One region of the Ruegeria sp. CDSA141 genome, then DNA from elsewhere that is predicted to be linked to it. Evidence: riboswitches for the same ligand, from Rfam matches in the RefSeq annotation. Region 1 holds a riboswitch; each other region holds the start of a gene.
What was found. Region 1 has a riboswitch for cobalamin ahead of AC2FLP_RS19010 (hypothetical protein). Riboswitches for the same ligand answer to the same signal wherever they lie in the genome.
Positions count from the first base shown of each region.

Region 2: it holds a riboswitch for cobalamin, as region 1 does, so the genes downstream of both, AC2FLP_RS20560 (DUF4198 domain-containing protein) here and AC2FLP_RS19010 (hypothetical protein) in region 1, are expected to answer to the same signal.
Region 3: it holds a riboswitch for cobalamin, as region 1 does, so the genes downstream of both, AC2FLP_RS08965 (DUF1636 family protein) here and AC2FLP_RS19010 (hypothetical protein) in region 1, are expected to answer to the same signal.
Region 4: it holds a riboswitch for cobalamin, as region 1 does, so the genes downstream of both, AC2FLP_RS14630 (DUF1636 family protein) here and AC2FLP_RS19010 (hypothetical protein) in region 1, are expected to answer to the same signal.

Region 1 is NZ_JBXWPT010000019.1:8,838-13,138, reverse strand. It holds gene rsgA (ribosome small subunit-dependent GTPase A) at 1-371, shown strand, start outside; gene AC2FLP_RS19015 (alpha/beta hydrolase family protein) at 411-1,331, opposite strand; cobalamin riboswitch at 1,402-1,622, shown strand; gene AC2FLP_RS19010 (hypothetical protein) at 1,714-2,121, shown strand; gene AC2FLP_RS19005 (protein-tyrosine phosphatase family protein) at 2,113-2,625, opposite strand; gene AC2FLP_RS19000 (DNA polymerase III subunit gamma/tau) at 2,797-4,301, shown strand, end outside.
Region 2 is NZ_JBXWPT010000025.1:20,087-24,387, reverse strand. It holds gene AC2FLP_RS20580 (energy-coupling factor ABC transporter ATP-binding protein) at 1-224, opposite strand, end outside; gene cbiQ (cobalt ECF transporter T component CbiQ) at 221-1,000, opposite strand; gene AC2FLP_RS20570 (NikL family nickel/cobalt ECF transporter subunit) at 1,000-1,575, opposite strand; gene cbiM (cobalt transporter CbiM) at 1,572-2,183, opposite strand; gene AC2FLP_RS20560 (DUF4198 domain-containing protein) at 2,190-2,975, opposite strand; cobalamin riboswitch at 3,108-3,306, opposite strand; gene AC2FLP_RS20555 (ROK family transcriptional regulator) at 3,433-4,301, opposite strand, start outside.
Region 3 is NZ_JBXWPT010000004.1:219,892-224,192, forward strand. It holds partial or broken gene AC2FLP_RS08945 (GH1 family beta-glucosidase) at 1-269, shown strand, start outside; gene AC2FLP_RS08950 (glucokinase) at 246-1,295, shown strand; gene AC2FLP_RS08955 (carbohydrate kinase family protein) at 1,336-2,262, shown strand; gene AC2FLP_RS08960 (D-lyxose/D-mannose family sugar isomerase) at 2,279-2,944, shown strand; cobalamin riboswitch at 3,049-3,243, shown strand; gene AC2FLP_RS08965 (DUF1636 family protein) at 3,342-3,698, shown strand; gene AC2FLP_RS08970 (ABC transporter ATP-binding protein) at 3,695-4,301, shown strand, end outside.
Region 4 is NZ_JBXWPT010000010.1:64,998-69,298, reverse strand. It holds gene AC2FLP_RS14635 (SLC13 family permease) at 322-2,178, shown strand; cobalamin riboswitch at 2,405-2,611, shown strand; gene AC2FLP_RS14630 (DUF1636 family protein) at 2,704-3,078, shown strand; gene cobW (cobalamin biosynthesis protein CobW) at 3,080-4,135, shown strand; gene cobN (cobaltochelatase subunit CobN) at 4,141-4,301, shown strand, end outside.

The DNA of each region.
Region 1 (4,301 bases):
GCCGGCACACAACGACCGCACGCGCACTGCACCGGATGCGCAACGGCGGCTGGTTGATCGATACACCCGGAATGCGCGCGTTGCGCCTGCTGGACGCTCAGGACGGGATCGACGAAGTTTTCTCGGACCTTGCCGAGTTGAGCCGGGACTGCCGTTTTGCGGATTGCCAGCACAACTCCGAGCCCGGATGTGCCGTGCAAAAGGCGATCAGTCACGGCACGCTTGATCCGGTGAGACTGGACCGGTGGCGCAAGCTTCGGCGCGAAGATCGGCGCAACTCTGAAACAGTCGCACAGTCCCGCGCGCGGGACAAAGCGTTCGGTAAGATGGTCCGTGGCGTCATGAAGGAAAAGAAACTTCGCAACCGGTGATCGTTGGACGGTGCCCGGCCCGTCCTGCGCCGCGTCTGGTCAAGCGATCAGTCGCGGCCAAACCGCTGCGTTGCGCCGGGCAAATGCTCCGATATGACCAACCTCAGGCAACCCGAAATCGGCGGGGCTCAGCAGGTGACGGTTGGCATCGGGGCCGTAAAGATCCGCAAGCCGCCAAACCGCTTCCGGCGGCACCATCTGGTCGTCCTCGAATGCAAACAAATCCACGGGCACTCCAGTTTCCTCCCAGTGCGCCGCAGGTAAGTCACGCCCGATTTCAGGTACATAGCTTAACGGCGCTGTACACCATTTGCGCCACTGCCAATAGACCGATGCCGGCAGGTCCGAGCCAAACCCGATCGCCTTTCCGGGAAGGTAGCCAAGTGCTCGGGCCAAAAGCGGGGCATGGCCGTACCAGAACAACCTTGCCAAACCCCGATAGGGCCACGGATGGTCGCTTAGGGTCACAAGCCCCGAACACACACAGATCATCCGGTCAATCAGATCGATATCCGGTTGTACTGGCCCCAACATCGCGCCGACGGAATGGCCGATGGTCCAGTGTTTCGCATTCGGGTATCGCCGACGCATTTCCGCCCGTGCCGCAGGCATGTCGATCAAGGCCCAATCCGCCATGGTCGCACGCGAATCTTTCAGGCGGCCCGTTAAAGAATACCCATAATCCCTATAGTCATAGGTCAGGCAGGCCATACCCTTCTCAGCGGCAAGCCATCGTGCGAAATGACGGTAATAATCACGCGGCACACCCGTTGCACTGTTCAGCACGACGACGATTTCGGGCGAAGTTACCGGGCTATACAATCGGGCGGACAGCGTTTTCTGCCCGGACGGAAACCGAAACTCCTCGGTCAATACCGTTTGCTCTGTATCCAACATGATCTCTGGCTTTTCGCTTGGTAAATCCGGTTTCCGAACCTCAACACCCTCGACACTATGCATGAACCAACATCGTATCCAGCATGACCAAGCGTCCGGTCAAAAGATCGGCTTGACTCGGTGCGTGCTCAAACGCTAGCGGTTGTGTGATGGTTTCCGGCCTCCACAAGGGGTCGGGATGAAAAGGGAACACGGTGCGGTAATGTCTGGTCATACAGGCAACAACCAAATCCGCGACTGCCCCCGCAACTGTAAGCGGTAAGCGATGCCAAAACACCACTGGCCCAATGGCCGGGAAGGTCGGCAAAGCAATGACCCGCAAGTCAGGAGACCTGCCATCGGAAACGAAACCGAAACTCGGGCGGGGTGTCCGGGCAGGTCCTGACGGCATCACGCTGTCCCACCTGTCCCAAATATCCTGTCCGCTACGCGCGGAGGGCGCAGGATGATCTGGAAGACAAAAACGCATGAATACAGTGCAACAGTATGTCAGCGGACGGGCAAAACCTGCCCCGCTTTGGCGCGGCTGGCGCGCTCGATATCCGAAGCCGTGACACAGGCGACCTTGGCCACAAGTGACGATTTGGAGGTTGAGGGCAGCAGTGAGCTGTCGCATTGCGCCGAAGGATGCCATGCAATTTTTCTCGCGCGATCAGACAGCATTCGTATCTTTTGCGGGACGCAGCCCGAAGCCGCAATTGAGCCCCTGAACGGCTATGCCGACTTGATCTTCGGAAACACGTTCAGTGCGATGCCATCCGGCGTCGTGAAAAACCCACCCTGCGCGATGATCCAGGTTTTCACGATCCGGCCTCGAAAACCCGTTTGCGCGCCCGCGCAGATTTCAATCTGATTCCAGACTGACCCGTGCCTGGGCACGCCGAGAGGCCCAGGCCAGTTGCGCATCCGTTTCGACAGCGCAAGGACGTACCGCCCGCAATCGTTCCAGCGCTGTGTCCGCGCGTTCGCCGCATTCGACCATCAGCCGCAGAACAACCATACCTGACCTGCCACAGCCCCCACGGCAGTGCACTAAAACGCGACCTCCACCTGACAGCGCGTGCCGGGCTGCGGCGCTGACAGACGGCCACGCGTCCTGAACCGCCTGTGTCGGCGCTCCGAAATCTTCGATCGGAAGGTGAACCCATCGGCTGGCGCGGCTTTGAATGTCGCTGCCGAAATCCTTCGCGCCATCCTGAAGCATCTCGACATCCGTTGTCATCGATACAACAAGCCCCGGCTGCCAGGCTGCGATCGTATCCAGATCGCTGAAATAATCCCCGCCACGTCCGGGCATCGAGGTCAGTGCAAGCGTTCCGCCTCCGACTTGCAGGGCGTAGATCACCAGCTGCGACATGAAACGTGTCCTCCCCGAAGAACTCTTTACAAAAATGAGTCATTAAATCTGCTAACGCAGTTTAGTGCGAAAGCGACTCGTTTCTAAATCAAAAATCATGACACCACGCTGTGGACGCGGGCAGCGGTGGCCACTACGCTGTGCCCAAGCACCGAATCCCAACGAGAAGACATGACAGACAGCTCCAGCCCCGCCTATAAGGTTCTCGCCCGCAAATATCGCCCGGAAACCTTTGCCGATCTGGTGGGTCAGGATGCCATGGTGCGCACCCTGAAAAACGCGTTCGCGGCCGATCGGATCGCGCAGGCCTTCATCATGACCGGCATTCGCGGCACCGGCAAAACCACGACCGCGAGGATCATCGCCAAGGGCATGAATTGCATCGGTCCGGACGGAACCGGTGGCCCCACAACCGAGCCCTGCGGTCAGTGCGAACACTGTGTCGCTATCATGGAAGGTCGCCATGTCGACGTGATGGAGATGGACGCCGCCAGCCGCACAGGCGTCAACGATATCCGCGAGATCATCGACAGCGTGCGCTATCGCGCCGCCAGCGCGCGTTACAAGATTTATATCATCGACGAGGTTCACATGCTCTCGACCAGTGCTTTCAACGCGCTGCTCAAGACGCTGGAAGAACCGCCCGCGCACGTGAAGTTCATCTTCGCGACCACTGAAATCCGCAAAGTGCCTGTCACAGTACTGTCCCGATGCCAGCGCTTCGACCTGCGCCGGATTGAACCCGAAGACATGATTGGCCTTCTGAGCAAGATCGCCGAAGCGGAAAGCGCCCAGATTGCCGAAGACGCGCTGGCACTGATCACCCGAGCAGCGGAAGGATCGGCCCGGGACGCGACCTCGTTGCTGGATCAGGCGATATCGCACGGGGCTGGCGAGACGACCGCCGATCAGGTCCGTGCAATGCTTGGACTGGCGGACCGTGGCCGCGTTCTGGACCTTATGGATATGATCCTGCGCGGCGACGCCGCGGGCGCACTTACCGAGTTGAGTGGGCAATACGCCGAAGGCGCGGACCCGCTGGCGGTGCTGCGCGACCTGGCCGAGATCACGCACTGGGTGTCCGTCGTAAAGATCACACCTGACGCGGCCCAGGACCCGACGGTTTCTCCGGACGAACGGACCCGGGGCCAACTCATGGCCGAGGCTCTGCCGATGCGGGTCCTGACCCGCATGTGGCAAATGCTGCTGAAGGCGCTCGAGGAAGTCTCCGCTGCCCCCAACGCGATGATGGCCGCTGAAATGGCCGTTATCCGCCTGACTCATGTGGCTGATTTGCCCAGCCCCGAAGAGCTGATCAAGCGATTGCAGGATACCCCGCCACCGCCGCAGGGCGGGCCCAACGGCGGCGTGCCCATAGCCAGACAGGGTGCGGTTCCAACGCAAGCTGGCGCGGCCCATCCGCCTGCCTACGCGTCGCCCCCTCGCGGTGCCGGTGGTGCGCCGGTTGCAGCTCTGGCGCAGGATGCTCAAACGGCCCTTGCGCGGTACCCGACCTTCGACCACGTGGTCGAACTGATCCGGACCAATCGCGACGTGAAGTTGCTGGTTGAGGTGGAAAACGGCGTGCGCCTCGTGTCCTATCAGCCCGGACGAATCGAATTCACACCCGCCGCTCAAGCACCGGCGGATCTGGCTCCACGGCTGGGCTCTGCCTT
Region 2 (4,301 bases), on a different contig from region 1:
CGGAAATCCGCCTCCTCCACGCGTTGCTGACCAAAAACGGTGACGGTGCCAGAACTCGGGCGCTGCAACCCAAGTATGATGCGCAGGAGCGTCGATTTTCCCGCACCGTTCGGACCAGTCAGAGACAGGCGCTGCCCGGCATTCAGGCTCAGGCTTGCTCCGTCGAGGACGGGTGGCTGGCCGGGGTAGGAAAAACAGATGTCTTCTAGCGCGATCAGTGTCATACGAATTCCAGAATGATCAGACCCAGGCAGAGACCGCTGAATCCAGCAGCAAACACAATGTCTCTGCGGGTCAGGTCAAATTCCTGAAGCAACGGCATACGCCCGGAAAACCCCCGGCACTTCATCGCGGCCAGAATGCGTTCCGATCTTTCGATCGCGCGCACCAGCATCATGCCCACCAGGTAACCAAAGCTGCGATATGTGTGCCAGTTGGTCGCTGGCCGAAAACCGCGCACCTTCATGGCGGCGCGCAAGCGCAGATACTCTTCCCGCAACACCTCGATATACCGAATTGTAAACATCAGAAGGTAAACCAGCTTTTCAGGGCAGCGCAGACGATGCAAGGCGTGACCCAGGGTGACCGGCTCCATCGTGCCAACCAACACCAGCAGGGACAGGATCACGGCATTGGCGGTCAAAGAAATCTGGACCGCTTTCCAGAAGCCTTGCCAGCTTGCCGGGTACCCCCAAAGCGTGAACATCATGTCTCCGGGCATGGAAAAGGGCAGCAGGATCAGCATAAACAGGATGAATCCATCCATCATGGCCATTCGCTTCAACGTCTTTCGCCACGGCAAGCGTGAAATCATCAAAAGCGAAAGAGACACGGTCAACGCCGCGCAAAGCGCAATGAGGGCTGACAGCGCCACGGTCACGACTGCAAAAGCAACTGCCATGACGATCCGCATCCGAGGATCCAGCAGGTTGATCAGACCTTCAGGCCCGTCACCGGCTTCGGCCAGTGTTTTCTCTTGGTGCCCCAGGACGTGTGCCATCAGGCCGCCAGCTTGCGGCGCGCCGCCATGTAAAAGCCCAGACCGAACAGACCAACGATGTACCCGATCCCGCCAAGGATGGTTTGCAGGTCATTCTGTTCGCGATAGGCCGCGATCTCGCGCCTGAGCGGGCGCAACTCGTCACGAACGGCCTTTGCGATAATCTGTCGTTCCTCTTGGCCTAGTGAAGTCGCGGAACCGACAGTCTGGGCCATGGTCGCCGAAGTTGCGCTGTCCGCTTTTTCTGCGACAACACCCATAATCTGCGCGACGTCCTCTGCAGGCATAGTAATCTGGGCCACGTGCCCGGCGCCCAGGTCAGCAAAGAATGTATGCGCCACGGCTGAGTTCGGAGTGTAGATAAAAAACCCGTCTGCATCCGTCACCGTGCGACCCAGCTCTGCCCCATCCGGGCCAGTAACAATGACTTCGGTATCGCTTGCCATATCGCCGCTGGAAAAACCGATCTCACCCTCTATGGCATCACCGGACACAAAAACACCGGCTATGACTTTATGCGCCAGCGCAGGCAAAGGCGCACAGCACAAAGCCAGTGTGATAACCAGATGCTTCATGTGGTCGCTCCTCTGACAAACAGCTCGGGCTTGACTTTGCGCGCCAGCAAAACGGCGAACCCGGTCAAAATCGCTTCGATGGCCATGACAGGTATATGTGCAAAGAAAACAAGCTTGGCAGCGGGCAGGAACTCATCCCCCGACAGTGCCAGTGAAGTCGCGACCATGCCGGTCGTCGCCGCAATGGCAAATGCGCCGCCCAAGCCACCCCAGATCGCACCCTGCAAAGGCGTCCCACGCGCGATCAGGCGACCAAACAACAATCCGGCCACCACCGCGGGCAAAGCGATATTGACGGTGTTGATCCCCAACACCGTCAATCCGCCAAAGCCGAAAAAGACCGCCTGCAGCAAAAGCCCGACGAACAAAGCCGGGAATGCGGCCCAGCCAAGCAGCAGTCCAGCCATGCCATTGAGGATCAAATGTACCGATGACGGACCAATGGGTACGTGGATCAACGATGCCACGAAGAAACTGGCTGACAACACTCCGGCAGTGGGGATGCGGTCAAGATCCAGTGACCTGAGGCCCATGGCAATCCCACCCGCAGCGGCGACGGCACCGCCGACCACGACCGGGTTGGAAAGGGCTCCGTCGACGATGTGCATTTGGGTTTACTCCAGATCCCAGGCGCGGATCCAGATGACCGCATCCTGACTAAGTTCTTTACCCTCATGTTCGGTCACTGGACCTGAACCAAGTGCTGCGAAACCCCAGTAACCGGCTTTTGGAACGCCAAACGAAAAGTACCCGTTGTCGTCCGATATGGCGACCACGGCACCACCCGGCATTGGTGACACCTTCGGTGTCGAAGCGGCCGAGCTCTCCATGCCAGGTTCGGCGGCCATGTACTCGATCTCGATCTCAGCACCTGCAACCGGCTGACCATCAGCCATCACACGGCCCGTGAAGGTCGAACCTGCGATGATGTTGGTCGGCTTGTTAAGCGGTATGATCTCGGTCGGCAGACCCACAGGGTTCATCCAGTCGGTCGGCAATGCGTTGCGGTTCAGGAACGCTTTGGTGAACTGCTGGATATAGATGTCTTCGGCTTCCTCATAATAAGGTTGAGGAACCGTCACCAGCACGTAATCGCCCGAACGTTTGACAGGAACACTGCCTTTGAACGCCGCCCCCTCGTTTTCTCCACCGGTGAAGCGGACAGGTTCCAGCGTATCAAGTAAATCAGTTTTTTTGCCGTTGTGGATCACATAGAATTCCTGCGGCTTTTCCATATCCATGACATGACCGTTCTCGAACGGATGCCAGAAGATCAGCTTGACCGGCACATCGCCGGGTTTCTCGATCATGGTGTCGGTGGTGTATTCCAAAAGGAAATGCGCATTTGCCATGGCAGGAATTGCCATCGCGGCAGCGGCTGCACTGAGCAGCTTTTTCATGAACAGTCGTCCTTGTCCCGTCGCGCCAATCCCGGTGCGAAATTCACTTTGACTGCGGGACATCCAACGCCAAATTGCCCTTTCAGGCATCCTGGTCCGACGCACATCCCGTCGCCGATGAGGAGCGCCCCTTATGGGGGCACATGCCCGGCAGGTATCCTGACTTGCGGGTCAAAGCGTCGGACTGGCCTTCCCGGGAAAACCCCAGTGGCGTTTCAGCCCTGCTCGCCGCTTACAGTTGCGGGTGCAGTTGCGGAATTGGGCCTGAGCCCGCACCGCATTCCCTATTGATTCCAGAGCGCGCCCCGGAACCGGACATGTCCAGCGGCTTGCCAGACAATCCCAGTCTCCGTCAACGATCAATTGTGATGGCGGTCGAAAAAGTTATGAGCCTGGGAAGTCTGGTGTGGTTTGACGTGCTTTGGTAAGCATCAGTGGAAGAAGGGGAAATACACTTCTAGGCTTCTGAAAGATACCTTTCCGACAACGGCAAGCTTGCTGCGCCCAGCGAGCGCGCATCCGGGCCCAGGGCCCCCGCCAGCACCAAAGGGCGCTCAAGACCGGTCAGGTTAACCTCGGACAGTTTCTTTTCGACCAATTCAACCAAATGCGCCTTGATGTCCGGCGGCATCCAGCCGTCAATCTTTACGCACTCAAAGTCGATTAGACTGCATGATGATACAATCGCATAGGCAATCCCGCTCGCGGTCTTATTCAACCAGTTCTCCAGTTGAGCTTTTGGCACATCCCAATGCTCGGTCGATTCCCATAAAGAATGCGAGGTTGCCCCTGCTGTCGTGATTGCACGCTCGAGCACATAAAGGCTGGCCACGTCAATCAGCGGCTTCACACCGCCAGCGTCATCAGGAACAGGCAAAGGACCGAGCGCGCCTGCATTTCCCCGACCAGAAAAGATCGAGCCATTGAGGACCACCCCGCCGCCAATGAAGAAGCCGACGTAGAAATACAAAAAATCTCTTGGCCCGTCAGCCGGGCCAAAAACCAATTCCGCACCACAGGCCGCTGTCGCGTCATTTTGAAGGAAAACTGGCATATTGCAGCTGAGAGCCAGGTCCGCTTTTAAGTCCGACGCGCGCCACGGGTCCATTTTTTCCTGAGGAACCTGCAAAGCCTTCGCCCAGTCCCACAGGTAAAAGGGCATAGCTATTCCGAGCCCCGCGATCCGGCTTTTGGACTCAGGTGACATGGACGACATCACTTTCCCAAGACACTCCCTGGAAAAATCCAAAGTGGCATTCGGCGTTGGATAGTCATAGGTTTGCCTCTCTCGTTGCCGCACATTTCCGACAAAGTCAGTCAAAACCA
Region 3 (4,301 bases), on a different contig from region 1:
TGCCAATCTATATCACCGAAAACGGTATGGCGAGTGAGGCGCGCGTGCAGGACGATGATCGTATCGATTATCTCGACCGGCACCTCGCGGCCGTGCAGGACGCTTTGACACAAGGTGTTCCGGTGAATGGCTATTTTGTCTGGTCGCTATTGGACAATTACGAATGGGCCTTCGGGTACGAGAAGAGGTTTGGACTGGTGGACGTGGATTTCGAAACACTTGGGAGAACGCCCAAAGCGTCTTTCATGGCGCTAAAATCCGCCCTGTCCGAGGGTCAGAACGTCTCTCAGCCGTTAGCGCAACCATTCGGGGCTGTGCATGAGCATTGGAACCTGGTTGCGGATATTGGTGGCACGAACACACGTTTGGGCGTCGTCACGAATGGCGAATTGGCAGGTCTTCGGAAACATCCGACGGGGACATTGGAAGACCTGTTGGAGGCGTTCCATGATCTCAGAGACGAAATCGGAACAAATCCACAGGCCGTCGTAGCTGCGGGCGCGGGGCCCGTCAGGGATGGGACTATTCAACTGACCAACGCAAACCTGGATCTCTCGGAGACAGAGTTGGCAAATGCAACAGGAGCGCAGCGCACCTTTGTCATAAATGATTTTACCGCCGCGGCATGGTCGGTAGCCGAGGTAACCCGGTCGGATGTTGCCGTCTTGCAGGGACAGGCAACGCCGCCCGCAGGCACACGATTGGTTGTTGGCCCCGGAACCGGACTCGGCGTTGGCGCCTTGCTTTACTCAGAAGGCAGATATCATACGGTTTCCGGCGAAGGCGGGCATGTGGGTCTGTACCCGCGCCATCGCGAAGAAGTTGATATCTTTGAAGCGGCGCGTCGTATCGCACCGGGCTGTTTCTTTGGGGACAGCCTGGCTCTGGAAGCAGAAATGTTCCTGAGTGGAACCGGCCTACCGGTACTGTATCAGGCCGTTGAATTGGCAGCCGGTCAGGCGCGGGCACAGGTGCGCTCTGCGAAAGAAATTCTGAACGATGCCCGCAGCGGCACCGATCTCATCGCCGAAAAAACGGCGCAGATTTTTACCACTCATCTGGGTGCATTGATGGGTGATCTGGCGGTCACCTTGATGCCAGAGGGAGGCGTTTTCCTTGTGGGCGGCGTTGCCGAGAAAAACCGCTGGCTTTTCAGTGACAACTTCAAGGATGCGTTCAACGGCGGCGGCCGCTTCAGCGATTTGCGCCGTTCCCTGAACCTCTACGTGTCTGAACAGGCAGAGTTCGGGATCATCGGCGCAAACAACTTCTGCAAGAACGCGCTGAGACAGTAACCAGACTAACCGAAATTTCTATTCCAAGAAGGACCAAGACATGATCCTGTGCTGTGGTGAAGCGCTGATAGATATGATCTCAGAACCGACCGTGTCGGGTGCACTGGGTTTTGTGCCACATACCGGTGGTGCAGTTCTGAACACAGCTGTTGCGATGGGGCGTCTGGGCGTGCCGGTTGGAATGCTGACAGGTTTGTCATCGGATATGTTCGGACGGCAACTGATCGATGGCCTGAAAGCCAGTCATGTGGACACGACGCATGTGATTATCTCGGACCGCCCGACCACGCTTGCCTTTGTACAGCTTTCTGATGGGCACGCGTCTTACAGCTTTGTTGATGAAAACACGGCGGGCCGGATGTTGCTGCCCGAAGACTTGCCCGATCAACTTCCAGCGGTTTCCGCTCTGTATCTCGGTGGTATCAGCCTTGCCTGTGAACCTTGCGCAGATGCTTATGCCGCCATCCTGGACCGCCACGGTTCCGACCGGGCTGTGATGCTGGATCCGAATATCCGCCCGGGTTTCATCAAGGATCAAACCCGATTTAGAACGCGTTTGAACCGCATGGTCTCACGAGCAGATATCGTCAAGGTTTCAGACGAGGACTTGGACTGGATCATTCCGGGTAACGAATCCGAAGCCGCGAAGGCGTCTCTGCTGTTGCAGGCGGGTCCAACCGCTGTCATCGTTACGCGTGGCAGCGACGGGGCGCACGGTTACTTGGCAGATGGTTCAGAAGTCTCGGTTCCTGTGAAGCCCGTTGAAGTAGTCGACACAATCGGCGCAGGTGACACGTTCAACGCTGGCGTCCTGACCGGTCTCAGCCGTGCAGGGCATCTGACCAAATCAGGTCTGCGCGGATTGACTGCGGAAAACTTGCGAACGGCTATGGAACTGGGCGCGGATGTGGCCGCAGTGACCGTATCCCGAGCCGGGGCGGAACCGCCTTGGGCGCATGAGCTTTGATCTTTAGAATGGCACAATGAAACGATCTGAAATCAACCGTATCAAATCCCAGGCACACGCGTTTATTCAGTCCTTCGGTGCCGTGTTGCCACCCTTTGCGAATTGGACGTCAGAGCAAATGCGCAGCCCTCTGGCGGAAACGATTCGCAACCGCGGGCTGGGATGGGACATAACCGATTACGCACAAGGCCGTTTCGACGAACTTGGGCTTTTTCTGTTCACTCTGCGCAATGGTGAGGCGAAGGATCTGAAATCCGGGCGCGGGATGCTCTATGCGGAAAAACTGTTGATCTCGAAAGACAATCAGCTTTCTCCGATGCACCGACATATCGTCAAAGCAGAAGACATCATCAACCGGGGCGGCGGCGACCTCGTTCTGGAAATCTATGCGTCGGATCCAAACGGTGGCGTTGACCGCGACAACCCGGTGACGGTCCCCAGCGATGCCTGCCCTGTAACCTTGCAACCCGGAGAGCACTTGCGGCTGAAGCAGGGGCAAAGTGTAACTCTGATGCCCGGCATCTGGCACGCTTTCTGGGCGGAGCGCGGCGATTGCCTTATTGGCGAGGTTTCGACCGTGAATGACGACCGTACGGACAATGTCTTTGAAGAGCCAATCCCGCGGTTTTCAAAGGTCGAAGAAGATGCAGAGCCGGATTTCCTGCTTGTATCGGACTATTGACACCGTTCGGTCCGGGCTGGCGTGAACAGGATAGTCGGCTCAACTATCGCAAATCCTTCCACCACCCCACACCGTCTGCCGCTTGACAAGTCTTGCGTAGCCGGACTAGCTGATCGGGATGGTTCCGCAAGGGATGAAAATGGGAATACGGTGCGGCGCAGGGATGCGCCAAGTCCGTGACTGCCCCCGCAACTGTAAGCGGTGAGCGACGCCACTGTACCACTGATCCGAAAGGGTTGGGAAGGTGGGCCGAGCCTTGACCCGCAAGTCAGGAGACCTGCCATCGCATGGTAAACCAACCCGGGGCGGGGCGTCCCCGAAGGAGGCTTGATGGCGCGTTTGCGTAATATATGGGTATTTGCCCTCTGTCTGCATCTGGCAAACGACGGAGATGGCAATGGCCTGCTATTCTGATCACTACGTTCTGATCTGTTCAACATGTCAGGGGACGATGCCTGCCGAGGCCGCGCAAGACGCACTGGACGCTCAGTTGCCTGACGGTTTTGAAACCCGAATGGTGGCCTGCATGGCAGGTTGTGAACGGGCCATGACCGTTGGATTTCAGGCCGCAGGCAAAGCGCAGTACCTGTTCGGCGACATTAAGACATCACACGACCTGGCTGCCCTGGTCGAATTCGCGACGCAGTTCGGCGACAGCGACGATGGCTGGACAAGCGCGTCGGACCGTCCTCCTGCCCTCTTTGCAAAGACCCTGTCGCGAATACCCGCTTTGCCATCCCGAGGGACGTCATGAGTTTTCTGGTTGCCGAGGATCTGGAGTACTACGCTCTCAATGGTGATATCCTGTTGCAGGACGTGTCCTTTCGTCTGGAAGAAGGATCAATTCTGGCAATTGCCGGACCGAACGGTGCCGGTAAGACCACTCTGCTGAAACTGCTATGCGGGATCGAACGGATTGCGTTGGGTGATGTTTGGATTCAAGGCAAAAGCCTTCGCACTCTGTCCGCCCGCCAACGCGCCCGATCCATTGCTGTGGTCGGACAGCAGGAAACGCCCGATGGACGGATGCGGCTGCAAGACTATGTTGCGCTGGGACAAATCCCGATTCAGGGTGAACGATCGACGGCTCAACATAAAGCTGATCTTGAACGGGTGCTGACGACGACCGAACTGTCGCATTTCGCAAACAAACCGATGAGCCAACTGTCGGGCGGTGAACGTCAGCGCGCACATATTGCTCGCGCATTGGCCCAGAATCCGTCTTTGTTGTTTCTGGACGAACCAACCAACCATCTGGACCCGGATGCCAAGGGGCACATGCTGTCCTTGGTCGCTGACCTGGGGGTAACGGTCGTCATGATCGTCCATGATTTGGTCATGATCCCGGAATTCGCCA
Region 4 (4,301 bases), on a different contig from region 1:
GGGCGCTGTTCAACCAGCCAGTTCTAAGTTTTCCAACAGAACTTTTGCCAGCATTCCGTTTGTGTTGAACCGTCGGACCCATGCATACCGCCCGCTTAAACGTTCGACGCGCTGAACCGCGTGCGGGACACCACGACCACAGGGTTTGGTGTTCGTCAAAAGAGGTTTTTACCACTACTCAAACCGCCATTCTTAGAGAAATATTATGTCTCGAAGTGAGTGAAAAACGAAACTTCATGACAAGGCGAGAAGGATGAACTAGGAATCTAACAAAGAAAAAGTTCTGGACGTATTGTGGAACACATTGCCTTTACCTTTGAGATGGGGGTCGTTTGTACCCTTCTGGCTTTCACCGTTTTTTTGTTCGTCTCCGAGATCATCAGGATCGACCTTTCCGCCATATTGGTTCTGGTTCTCATAGGCTTGCTCAGCTACGCGCCCGGGCTGGGAAATCTGGCGGATGTAACCCTTCTGTTCGACGGCTTCGCATCCAATGCCGTCATCTCGATCATTGCGGTAATGATCGTCGGTGCTGGTCTGGACAAGACGGGGATCATGAACAAGGTTGCTGCCGTTATCCTCAAATATGGTGGCAAATCGGAAGGCAGGGTTGTTCCAATCATCTCAGGAACCGTTGGCGTCATTTCTTCGTTCATGCAGAATGTCGGCGCCGCTGCTCTGTTTCTTCCCGTTGTCAGCCGTATTTCTTCGCGGTCAGGTATACCGCTGTCACGACTGCTGATGCCGATGGGATTCTGCGCCATTTTGGGTGGCACAATGACGATGGTCGGGTCGTCTCCACTTATCCTGCTGAACGACCTGATCCTGACGGCAAATGACAGTTTGCCGGCATCTCAGAAAATGGCGCCCTTCAGCCTGTTCTCGGTCACACCGATCGGTGCAGTTCTGATCCTAACGGGAATTGGTTACTTTTTGCTGTTAGGACGCTGGGTTTTGCCCGTGGCTGAAGGGCCTGACAATACGGGCACCGGACAAGGGACACAGGAATACCTGCAAAGGGTCTATGGCCTCAAAGCCGACGTGTTCGAAGTCGTAGTGCCCGAGGACAGCCCCTTGGTCGGAGAGATTCTGGCCGACATCAACCACGAAAACCACCTGTACATCATTTCCACCTTCTATCGCGGCAAAACCTCGATGGTTCAGGTTTTGACAGCCGAAATTGCGGCCCCGTGTCGGCTGGCCATCGTCGGCCGCCGTTGGGAGGTCGAGACGTTCGCCAAGAAATACGGGCTTACCGTTCTTCCGGATTTGGACATTTTTGTCGAAGAGTTCGCCCCCACCAATGCAGGCGTGGCCGAGGTGGTCGTCACGCCAGACAGCAAGCTGATCGGCAAATGCCCCCGCGAGCTTTTGTTCCGCAAGACCTATGGCATGTCGCTGCTGGCCATTCACCGCGGCGAAGAGACGCTGAGCCATGTCGAGACCGAGGATCACGAATCCACTCAGATCGGGCTCGAAAAGTTTCAGGCCGGTGACATGCTCGTGGCGCATACCAGATGGGACAACCTGATGCGGATCAAGCGCGACCCGGACTTCGTCGTTGTGACAACGGACTTTCCCCAGGACGAACTGAGGCCGCAAAAAGTCGGCTGGGCCCTGGCATTTTTCGCCATTTCGCTGTCATTGATCCTGTTCACGGACGTCCGGCTTTCGCTCTGCCTTCTTACCGGAGCGGTAGGCATGATGTTGACCCGTGTGCTCAGCGTGGATGAGGCATACCGGGCGGTCGGGTGGAACACCGTATTCCTGCTCGCCTGCCTCATACCGTTGGGACAAGCCGTACAGAACACAGGCACAGCTGCGTGGATCGCCCAGCAGATCATGATAATTCTGGACGGCTGGCCGCTCTGGTCGCTGCAAACCGGAATCGCCGTTCTGGCGACTGCTTTTTCTCTGGTCATGTCAAATGTCGGGGCCACTGTCCTGCTGGTGCCTTTGGCGATATCGATTGCGATAGCGGCTGGTGGGAATCCATCGGTTTTTGCACTGACCGTCGCCATTTCCACATCGAACAGCTTCATCATCCCAACCCATCAGGTAAACGCATTGATTATGGGTCCGGCAGGATACAAGGTGATGGATTTCGTGCGTTCCGGTGGGATCATGACTGTGCTGTTTCTGGTCGTCTCTCTGCTCATGATCAACGTCATCTATTAGCGCGAGAGGATCCGGGGTGTTCGGCGGTCTTTTCCCACCATCGTGACAAGTTCTGTCGAGGCACCCACCCACCACAGTGTACGACCCTAGCAGAGATACCGTTCGTCGCCGGGCTCATCTCAGGCTGAACCCCGCACGACATGCCGCCCATCGACGCCCACAGGTCGCTTTCTACTCCTCTACATCATTGTTACGCGCGACTCGCTTGACAAGCAGGCCAGCGGTGCCGCATGTCCCTTTCGTTGGTGTCGGTGACAGCCGATGAAAAGGGAATGCGTCAACGGTCATGCCGCCAAACGCAGCCGCCCCCGCGACCGTGAACGGAGAGGATGCCCAATGCCACTGGCCCAAAGGCCGGGAAGGCGGGACATCCGACAGAGGCCCTCCTCTGGCATCCGCAAGCCGGGAGACCTGCCAACAACCGAAGTTGAAACCGGGCGGGGTGTTCCGGTGTCGGGTCCGTGACCAATCGTGGCCCGCATGAAACCCCGTCCCCCGCGAAGAGGATTTGGGGGGATGAGAGACATGACCGAGACCACACCAGTCGAGTTGCTGGTCTGTACCACCTGCCGTCGCGGCCTGCCTGTCGAAGATGACGCGCAACGCCCGGGCGCTTTGTTGCACAAGGCCCTGGAACAGGCTGACCTGCCCGACGGTGTCACCCTGAAAGCCGTAGAATGCCTGTCTAACTGCGATCAAGGTTGTTCGATCGTATTGCGCGGCGGGCCGGGCCGCTGGACATTCGTCTATGAAAACCTGAGCGAAACAGATCATGTCGACGTCATTGTCGACGGTGCGACCAAGTATCTGGCCACTGAAGATGGTTTGGTGAAATGGCGCGAACGCCCCGAACATTTCCGAAAAAACTGTGCCTCGCGCATTCCCCCGATTGGAGCCTGACATGTCGAACCTCGAAAAACTCCCCGTCACAGTGATCACCGGCTTTCTGGGCTCGGGCAAGACCACTTTGGTGCGTCATCTGATGCAGAACCCGCAGGGCAAGCGCCTTGCTGTCGTGGTCAACGAGTTCGGCGATGTAGGCGTCGATGGCGACATCCTGAAATCCTGCGCCATTCCCGATTGCCCGGCGGAAAACATCATGGAACTGGCCAATGGCTGCATCTGCTGCACCGTGGCAGATGATTTCATTCCCACCATCGAGGCCCTGATGGCTCTGGAACCGCGCCCGGATCACATCCTGATCGAAACCTCGGGACTGGCGCTTCCCAAACCATTGCTGAAGGCGTTTGACTGGCCCGACATCCGCTCGAAAATCACCGTGGATGGCGTGATCGCCCTAGCCGATGCCGAGGCTGTAGCCGCCGGTCGCTTCGCGCCCAATGTCGAAGCGGTGGATGCCCAGCGCATGGCCGATGACTCGATCGACCACGAAACGCCCCTGTCCGAGGTGTTCGAGGATCAGATCTCCTGCGCCGACATCATCCTGCTGACCAAGCCCGACCTCGCCGGCCCTGAAGGCGTGGTAAAAGCACGCGAGATCATCGCCGCCGAGGCGCCGCGTCCCCTGCCCGTGGTCGAAGTGGCCGAAGGTGCGGTGGACGTTCGCGTTGTGTTGGGTTTGGAAGCCGCCGCCGAGGATGACATGGACGCCCGCCCTTCGCATCACGACGGCCACCATGATCACGAGCATGACGATTTCGAAAGCATCATCGTCGAGTTGCCCGAGCAAGCCGATCCGACCCAACTGGTGGCCAAAATCGAACGCCTCGCCAATGAGCTGAACATCCTGCGGGTCAAAGGGTATGCCGCCGTTCAGGGAAAGCCCATGCGTCTGTTGGTACAAGCCGTGGGTGCGCGGGTACGTCACCAGTATGACCGTCCGTGGGAACCCGGCGAAGAGCGCCGTTCGCGTCTGGTCGTAATCGCCGAGCATGACGACATCAAAGAGGCGGAAATCCGCGATATCCTCGTGGGTGTGCGTGAGGCTGCCGAGTAAGACCCATGCACGTCGTCTTCCGCGAAAGCCACGGGCTCGAGGAAACCGAGACCCCGACCGATCTGGGCCAGAGCCCAGCAGAACTGGTGGTGCTGTCTTTCTCGGACAGCGACCTGGGTGCTTTCGCGGCGGGCTGGCATCGTGGTGGCGGACCGGATGGGCGAAT